Regions from separate parts of the Paenibacillus sp. J22R56 genome, predicted to be linked through region 2. Evidence: predicted binding sites of a transcription regulator. Region 2 holds the regulator's gene; the other holds the start of a gene.
What was found. Region 2 encodes LexA, which represses DNA repair genes until DNA is damaged. Its sites were predicted from a motif close to CGAACATATGTTCG; they were not measured.
Positions count from the first base shown of each region.

Region 1 (4,218 bases), on a different contig from region 2:
CAGGATTCACTTTATGTTACGGCCTGGTATGTCGCTCGCTCTGTCTCCGACAGAGCTTTTGTCGATGCGCTTCTACACCCAACTTTCGCCGAATGCAGGCATCCTAGCTACATGGGGGCTTGGCCCCTCCCATGACCGGACTCTCACCGGCTAGAAGATGCGTGCCTCTGGGCGCGCCTTCAACAAAAAAAGCAACCGATGACGTGCCGGCTGCTGTCGTGTTGATCTGAACTATCAATCTTACGTTAGTTGAGTAAATAGTTCTCTATTGACGCTTACGTAAAAAACTAAAATACAATAAGAAAGAAATAATAATGAGCATCTGTAATCATTTCGTATCGCATCCTTTTAACCATTTTCTCACGGCCGTCTACTTGACCTGATCGATCGAAAGGCTCAACTTATAATTGCCGAACTTCAGCACTTCCTCCAATAGTTTGTTCAGTTCAGAACCGTCTCTAATCCGGATGCGCATCCAATAGCAGCCTTCACCACCTACACGATGCACCTCCGCTACAGATTCAGACGACTGGACGAAGTCTCGGAAGGTTTGATGTGCTTGATTTGAGTTCATGAAGACGATAAGAAAGGCATGAACATTGAAACCAATCTTTTCGGGATTCCAACGCAGTGTATAACCTTCGATAACGCCGCTGTCTTCCAGCTTTCGCACCCGTGCGCCAACTGCCTGCCCTGTGAGATGGACGATCTCTCCGATCTCCTTGTAGGTAAGGAGCGCGTTATTTAACAAAGCTTGCAGAATACTCAGATCAATATCGTCAATGGCTTGGTTGGCCATTTAGCATTCATTCCTTTCACGACGTAAGCAAACCCGCCTTAATTCGTTCATCAAGTTATGTATCGAGCTAGTGACTATTGCTAAAATCAATATTATTACAGATCAATTTTTTGGGAGGAAAATCAGATGAACATTCAACTCATTCGACATGCAACTTTATGGATTGAATATGCGGGAGTGACCTTCTTGTTAGACCCTATGTTTAGTGATCAAGCTGTCAATCCACCGATCCCCAATTCCTGCGACGAACGGCGCAATCCGCTCGTCCCGTTACCTAGTGCACTAGATACATGGCTCTCTCCGGACGCCGTACTAGTCACACACTTGCATCGCGATCACTGGGACGAAGCAGCAATGCAGACACTACCGAAGTCATCGACTATATTCTGCCAACAGGGAGATAGCGACGCTATCCGTTCGTCTGGCTTTACCAACATAACGGAGATTCATACCTCAGCGACCTTCCGAGACGTAACCATCCAGCGTACGAGCGGTCAACATGGGACAGGCGAAATCGGTCAGAAAATGGGGCATGTGTCCGGCTTCATTTTCCAAGCATTAGGGGAGCCCACTCTGTACATCGCAGGAGATACCATTTGGTGTGAAGATGTGAAGAAAGCGCTTGATACCTATAAGCCCGATATGACAATCGTCAACGCAGGCGGAGCCAGGTTTGCCGTTGGCGACGTGATTACGATGGATGAAGATAACGTAATCGAGCTAATCCGATACGCGCCATACACCCAGGTCGTTGCCATTCATATGGATTCCATTAACCATTGCCATGTCACTAGGGACGCGCTGCGGACGAGGCTACTAAATTATCTACATAGTTCCACTCAACTTCGTCCAATTCCTTCCAAACATATGTTTCATTAATTCCAATGAACTATTATGAAAATTATATAATTCTAGGAAAAGCCTCCCCTTCATTTGACAATCACAAAAAATAAAGCCCGTACCGTATCGGCACGAGCTAATTCAATACACAAGGTTATCCTCCTCAAAATATTCCAAAAATTCCCTAAATCACCTACGGTTTAATTTATGCATATATACGCATAATTATACAATTAGACCTATTTTATCACTATTTTTGAAATTTTTCTCCCAATAATTTTGGTACTCTTCTCAATAATTCTGGCGTCACATATGTGTTCTCCCCAACTGTTTTAAATTACCTCCAAATATCCCTTGCATAGCGAACATACATTCGGTATATAATAAGATACGAACATACTTTCGTATTTGTATTGGAGTGGGGATTATGGAACGTGTCATTATGCTGATTGACTGCCAGTCGTTCTACGCGTCCGTCGAGAAGGCCGCACATCCCGAATATAAGAACGATCCGGTCGTCGTTGCCGGCGATCCTTCGCGGCGTTCCGGCATTATTTTGGCCGCTTGTCCGCTTGCGAAGCAGTACGGCGTCACGACCGCCGAGACACTTGGCGAGGCGCTTGGCAAATGTCCGCATCTTGTCATTATTAGACCACGCATGCAGGCTTACATCGAAGTCTCGCTTATGATTACCGACATCTTCCGCTCGTTTACCGATCTGGTGGAGCCCTTCTCCATCGACGAGCAGTTCCTGGACGTCACCGGTTCTTTATCTTACTTCGGGACGCCCGATGAGATCGCAACGCAAATCCAGACGAAGATTATGCTCTACACTGGCGTATGGGCCCGAGTTGGCATTAGCTCCAACAAGATTCTGGCCAAGATGGCCACCGACATTTGGGCGAAAAAGAACGAAGCCGGCGTATTCACGCTCCCGAAAACAGCTGTTGAATCACTCTTATGGCCGCTTCCTGTGAACAAAATGTTTGGCGTTGGCTCGCGGATGACCGCACATTTCGAGAGGATGGGGATTTCTACAATTGGAGATCTCGGCAGGCTCCCGCTCCCGGATTTCAAGCGCAAGCTGCGGGCGCGGATGGGCCGTAACAGCGATATTCAAGCCGAATTGTTCTGGCAGACCGCGAACGGCATTGACCCAAGCCCGGTAAAACCAAGCACGCATGACGCGCAGCAAGCAGTTGGTCATCAGATGACGCTGCCCCGTGATTACAGCAAGCCGCAGGAAATCGACGTTGTCCTGCTGGAATTAAGCGAAGAAGTGTGCCGGCGCAGCCGCGCGAAGGGCTATATGGGCAGCGTTGTTGCAGCAGGCGCGCAAGGGGCGGATTTCGACCGGCCAACCGGCTTTTTCCGTCAGATGACGGTGCCGGATCCGACTAATATTACGAAGGAAGTATTTGCTGCGGCGAGGACGTTATTTTATGCGCATTGGGATCGTCTCCCCGTCCGCAAGCTAGGCGTTACGTTATCTAAGCTGGTACCTGACGATCAATACCAACTTTCTCTGTTCGGCAACAGGGAAAAAGAAAGAAAGCTGGATCGCGTCACGGATGCGATCCGTCATAAATTCGGAACGACCTCGATTCTGCGGGCTTCCTCGCTGCTAGAGGCAGCCCAGGCCCGTGAGCGCAGCGTCAAAATTGGAGGACACTACAAATGAGCAAGAAACTGGAAGGCAATGGCCGCTGGGAATCCAGCCGGATGATGCTGCCCGAACATCGAGAGCAATATTTGCAGCGGCGCGAGACGCCAAAAGCTTCCGGACCTGTCCCCGTTCCGAGCAAAGAGGAGCTTGAGCTTATTCGTGACTATGTGCTGCTCCCCATGATGCTGACCATCGTGGATAAGAACTGCAAGGACATTGAATTGTCTCCCTACTCCATGAAGCAGCTGTATATGAAAGCCTCCCGCGTCTTAATGGGTCATATTCACAATGACTTAACCGCCGTCCGCAAGGCGCTCAAAGAGCGAAATATCCGTGTATTTCTCGAAGAAAGCGACAGCGAGCATGGAGCGATCCATTATAAATTTGTCTGCCGCGGCTACGATGATCGCTTCTCCATGATCCGTGATGCCGCCCGCGCCGAGATCAGCGTCCGCATCGCCAAATATATCTCACACATGTTTAAGTGACCTTCCGCAAGCACCGCCAGCTGACCGTTTCAGCGCGGTGTTTTTTTGTTCAGAAATTGGATGTGGTACTTAAATAATACATAACAAGACCTACCATCACGCCCCATACAGCGCCTCCGAACACTTCAATTGGACGGTGGCCGAGCAGCTCCTTCAACTCATCATCATGCTTCAATTCCGTGGATGAATGAGGATGCAAAAATTTGATTGACTTGGCAATCCTGTTAATGGATGTAGCATGCATGCCTGCATGACGGCGAACGCCCGCAGCATCATACATCGTGATCGCACTGACGACGGCGGAGATCGCAAACATAGAGGAGGACCATCCTTCATTCATTCCGATAACCGTTGCCAGTGATACCACGGCTGCAGAATGAGAGCTCGGCATCCCTCCCGTCCCAATAGCCCGCGATAGATTCCAT
Region 1 is NZ_JBWDNV010000007.1:166,662-170,879, forward strand. Features, by position in the region: gene AC0YNT_RS17875 (Lrp/AsnC family transcriptional regulator) at 371-799, opposite strand; gene AC0YNT_RS17880 (MBL fold metallo-hydrolase) at 926-1,678, shown strand; gene AC0YNT_RS17885 (DNA polymerase IV) at 2,067-3,320, shown strand; gene AC0YNT_RS17890 (YhjD family protein) at 3,317-3,793, shown strand; gene AC0YNT_RS17895 (divergent PAP2 family protein) at 3,843-4,218, opposite strand, start outside.
Region 1: a site for LexA is predicted at 2,002-2,015, ahead of AC0YNT_RS17885 (DNA polymerase IV). Genes of this name have one in related genera too.

Region 2 (4,218 bases):
CCATTCGTCAGCAGGAGCAGCTTGTACTTTCCTTTTAGTGCATCAAGCACACGGAAGGTTTCATCATAAACGATAGGACGGCTGCGGCGTTCTGCAGGGAATTGTTCAGCAAGTTTAGCGCCGAGCACTTCATCCTCTACACCAAGCGCACGCAGGCCGCGAGTCCAAGCTTCTTTACGATAGCCAGGTGCAAGCTTCTCAAGCTTACGGAACTCCTCTTGCTCTCCTTCGCGGAAGTTAGCCCATAGTCCTTCGAAAGGATTAATCCCAATCATCTTCGTGAACGGGAACGTTTCATAGGATTCGTACAACGCACGCGCTTCTTTGCGCACGGATTCTTCCAATTGTTCAGGATCCACGCCAGCAGCTTCAGCGCCAGCTTTACATGTTGTTTCAAATGCTTCTTTTACACTGCGGTCATCCCACAGCAAAGTATCATCAAGATCAAATAAAACGGCTTGCTTCCCCATAATTCGCATAACTCTCCTACTCTGCTTCTATTTTTCTTCAAAAGGTAAATTGTGTGTTTTAGCAAAATCCTTTAGTTTAGCGCTGATTTCATCCGTAGGATAACGGTTCAGCAGACGGGAGAATACCCAATTGGCACCTTTATGCTGCATGATGATAACTGCACCTTTTTGTACGCTGATCCCCTTAATATTCGACACTGGAAGCTGCTTATCACCTGTCATTTTGCGGGTTTGGATATAATCCTTACCAATCGAAATATACGGACGGCGCAATAAGAAGATCAATGCCAGGAATAAATAACAGCCAATCGTTACCCATAACATCGTTGATGGCTCGAAATCAGGAGCAGACGTTACCATAAAGGTATACATACCGATCATCAATACGAGCACGATTGGAAATATGTAGTTACGGCCGGTAAAGCGATCCGTTTTGGGTTTTCCAGATGTTGTAGTACCAATCTGTGAAACACCATGCTTTTTACGCGCTTTATTAATTTGGTTCGTATTTTTGCGCACTTTGCGCTCCCACGTACGTGACAAGCCTATTCCTCCTAGTGTATATTGCAGGGCGCCGTTCATGGAACGGCGCCCATGCTAACTATATAAAATCCAGACCAACTTAATGGGTTACACCCTTCTGCTCGTCGTCGTCCACAATTTCAATCGTATCCAACTGTTGTCGGAAATTTCTTTTGAAATTATCCAAATATTGTTGACGCAATACGGCACGTTCAGCAATTTCCTCTTCAGTTAAACCAACTGTTTTATTTTTGCGGGATAATTCATTAATACGCGCGATGATTTCTTCCACTGCCTTCACCTCTTTTGTACATTACTCATCTCTTCTTACCTATTTTGACTTTTTACGCGAGCAATTGTCAAGGTAATGATATAAGAATAGACAATGGACAGGGAATAAAACGCACATCCTGTGCGCTACTCCCTGTCCATCTTCATAAATAGGTTATTGAGGAATAATTATGACTTGTCCTGGCCTCAGCTCAACGGTACTTAATTGGTTACGTTCTTTGATCTTATAGATGTACTTTCTAATATCCTTGGAACCATCTAGATAACGGTCTGCAATTCCCCAAAGTGTATCCCCTGCTGTAACAACCACAGTCTGCTCATTCAAGGCTGCTGCTTCTATATGATCGGATGATGCGTTCGTACGCATCATTAGGAAACTTGTAAAGAGAAGGACGAACACCGCTGCACTTACTATAAGTTTAAACGCATGTCGTTTAACAATATGGCCTCGCGATTTGAAAGATTTAACGGCTTCTTCCTTATGGATACTTTTATAAAAAGCTGGATTCATTATCATTATTATCGCTCCCCGAACGTTTGTTCTGTTTTCTTCTGTTCTTAGAATAACACGAACAAATGTTTGTAGTCAACAAAAATGCGAACTTTTGTTTTTAGGAACTTATGTTTGTACGAACTCCGGTTCTATGTTATAATTTGCTTCAAATATATTAATGGAGTGATTTCAGTGTCTAAGATTTCGAACCGCCAACAGTCGATTCTTGAATTTATAAAGAATGAGGTTCGGGACAAAGGATACCCGCCTTCTGTTCGCGAAATCGGCGAAGCGGTTGGCCTGGCATCAAGCTCCACCGTACACGGGCATTTGGATCGGTTAGAGAAGAAAGGCCTTATTAGACGCGATCCTACTAAACCCCGGGCGATCGAAATTTTAGATCAAGACGGTGTTGACGGTATCATCCTCCCTGCTGTAGCACAAGTACCAATCGTCGGTAAGGTAACGGCAGGCGTGCCGATTACTGCGACTGAGAATATTGAAGATTATTTCCCATTAGCCGCTCATTTCGTCGGAAATGATCAAGTATTTATCTTGAATGTCATTGGCGAGAGCATGATTGAAGCTGGTATACATAACGGTGATCTTGTCATCGTACGCCAGCAGCAAACGGCGAACAACGGTGATATCGTTGTAGCAATGACGGAAGATGACGAAGCGACTGTGAAGACTTTTTACAAAGAGAAAGACCATATTCGCCTTCAACCGGAGAACTCCACAATGGAGCCCATCCGCTTGAACACAGTAACGATTCTCGGTAAAGTGGTTGGGTTGTTCCGTGACTTCCACTAATGACTAACAAAAAGAGGCTGTTCCCGCTGATCCGATTGCTTCATTCGGGTAGTGAGAACAGCCTCTTTTTTTGATTTGGATTAGAATGGAAAATTGTAATATTACCCAGATACCTTTATATGGTATTATTTCTGTGATGGAATAAGATCTCCTGACCGAGAGGTGACTGTGATTGAAGAAGCGATTAATGAAATCAGAATTCAATAGATCGATATCTGGGGTATGTGGCGGAATTGCCAATTATTTTGAACTATCCGCTTTGTTCGTAAGAGTTATATTCCTCATTTTTATCCCAGCCAATCTCATTATCTATATGATCCTGGCTAACATCCTTCCTGACCCTCCCCCTTCTTTGTATAAAAAATAACACCCTCGACGCTATGTCGAGGGTGTTATCATTTAAATAGAAATCCTAGTACAGCGTCAGATACTGATCGCGTTCCCATTGATGAACTTGTGTCTTATACATGTCCCACTCGATTTCTTTCAACTCATAGAAGTGTGCCAGAGCGTGCTCGCCAAGTGCTTCGCAGACAACGTCGCTGCGGAGCATTTCGTCGAGAGCTTCCTTCAGATCGGATGGAAGGCTTGGCACGCCGGATTCCAGACGTTCTTCTTCCGTCATAATGTAGATGTTGCGATCTACTGGTGCCGGAAGCGGAGTTTTATTCTTAATGCCGTCAAGGCCAGCTTTCAACATTACGGCAAGTGCCAGGTATGGGTTAGCAGCTGGATCCGGGTTACGAACCTCGATTCGTGTGCTGAGGCCACGGGATGCCGGGATACGGATCATCGGCGAACGGTTACTTGCCGACCAAGCTACATAACAAGGTGCCTCATAACCAGGAACCATCCGTTTGTAAGAGTTGATCGTTGGGTTCGTAATAGCTGCCATTGCACGTGCATGCTCCAGAATACCGGCCATGTAGTAACGTGCAGTTTGGCTAAGGCCAAGACGATCTTTCTCATCATAGAACATGTTTGTGCTGCCTTGGAACAACGATTGGTGACAGTGCATACCGGAACCGTTCACGCCAAACAATGGTTTTGGCATAAAGGTTGCATGAAGACCATGTTGTCTCGCAATCGTCTTAACAACAAGCTTGAATGTTTGAATCTGGTCAGCCGCTTTAATAGCATCTGCATATTTAAAGTCAATTTCGTGCTGACCTGGAGCTACCTCATGGTGAGAAGCTTCAATCTCGAAGCCCATCTCTTCTAGCGTAAGTACGATCTCGCGACGGCAGTTCTCGCCCATATCCATAGGAGCAAGGTCGAAATATCCACCTTGGTCGTTCAGTTCTGTTGTAGGCTCACCGCGGTCATCGGTTTTGAACAGGAAGAATTCCGGTTCTGGACCTACGTTCATCGCTGTAAAGCCCATCTCTTCTGCTTCAAGCAGGGAGCGTTTCAGAATACCACGCGGGTCACCTGCAAATGGTGTGCCATCAGGCATATAGATATCACAGATCAGACGAGCAACGCGATCTTGTGCAACCCAAGGGAATACAACCCAAGTATCCAAATCAGGGTATAAGTACATGTCAGATTCTTCGATACGAACGTAACCTTCGATGGAAGATCCGTCAAACATCATTTTATTGTCTAGTGCTTTATCGAGCTGGCTTA
Region 2 is NZ_JBWDNV010000002.1:565,252-569,469, reverse strand. Features, by position in the region: gene AC0YNT_RS06585 (HAD family hydrolase) at 1-470, opposite strand, end outside; gene AC0YNT_RS06580 (hypothetical protein) at 498-1,013, opposite strand; gene AC0YNT_RS06575 (DUF896 domain-containing protein) at 1,093-1,284, opposite strand; gene AC0YNT_RS06570 (LysM peptidoglycan-binding domain-containing protein) at 1,438-1,800, opposite strand; gene lexA (transcriptional repressor LexA) at 1,969-2,589, shown strand; gene AC0YNT_RS06560 (PspC domain-containing protein) at 2,777-2,956, shown strand; gene glnA (type I glutamate--ammonia ligase) at 3,002-4,218, opposite strand, start outside.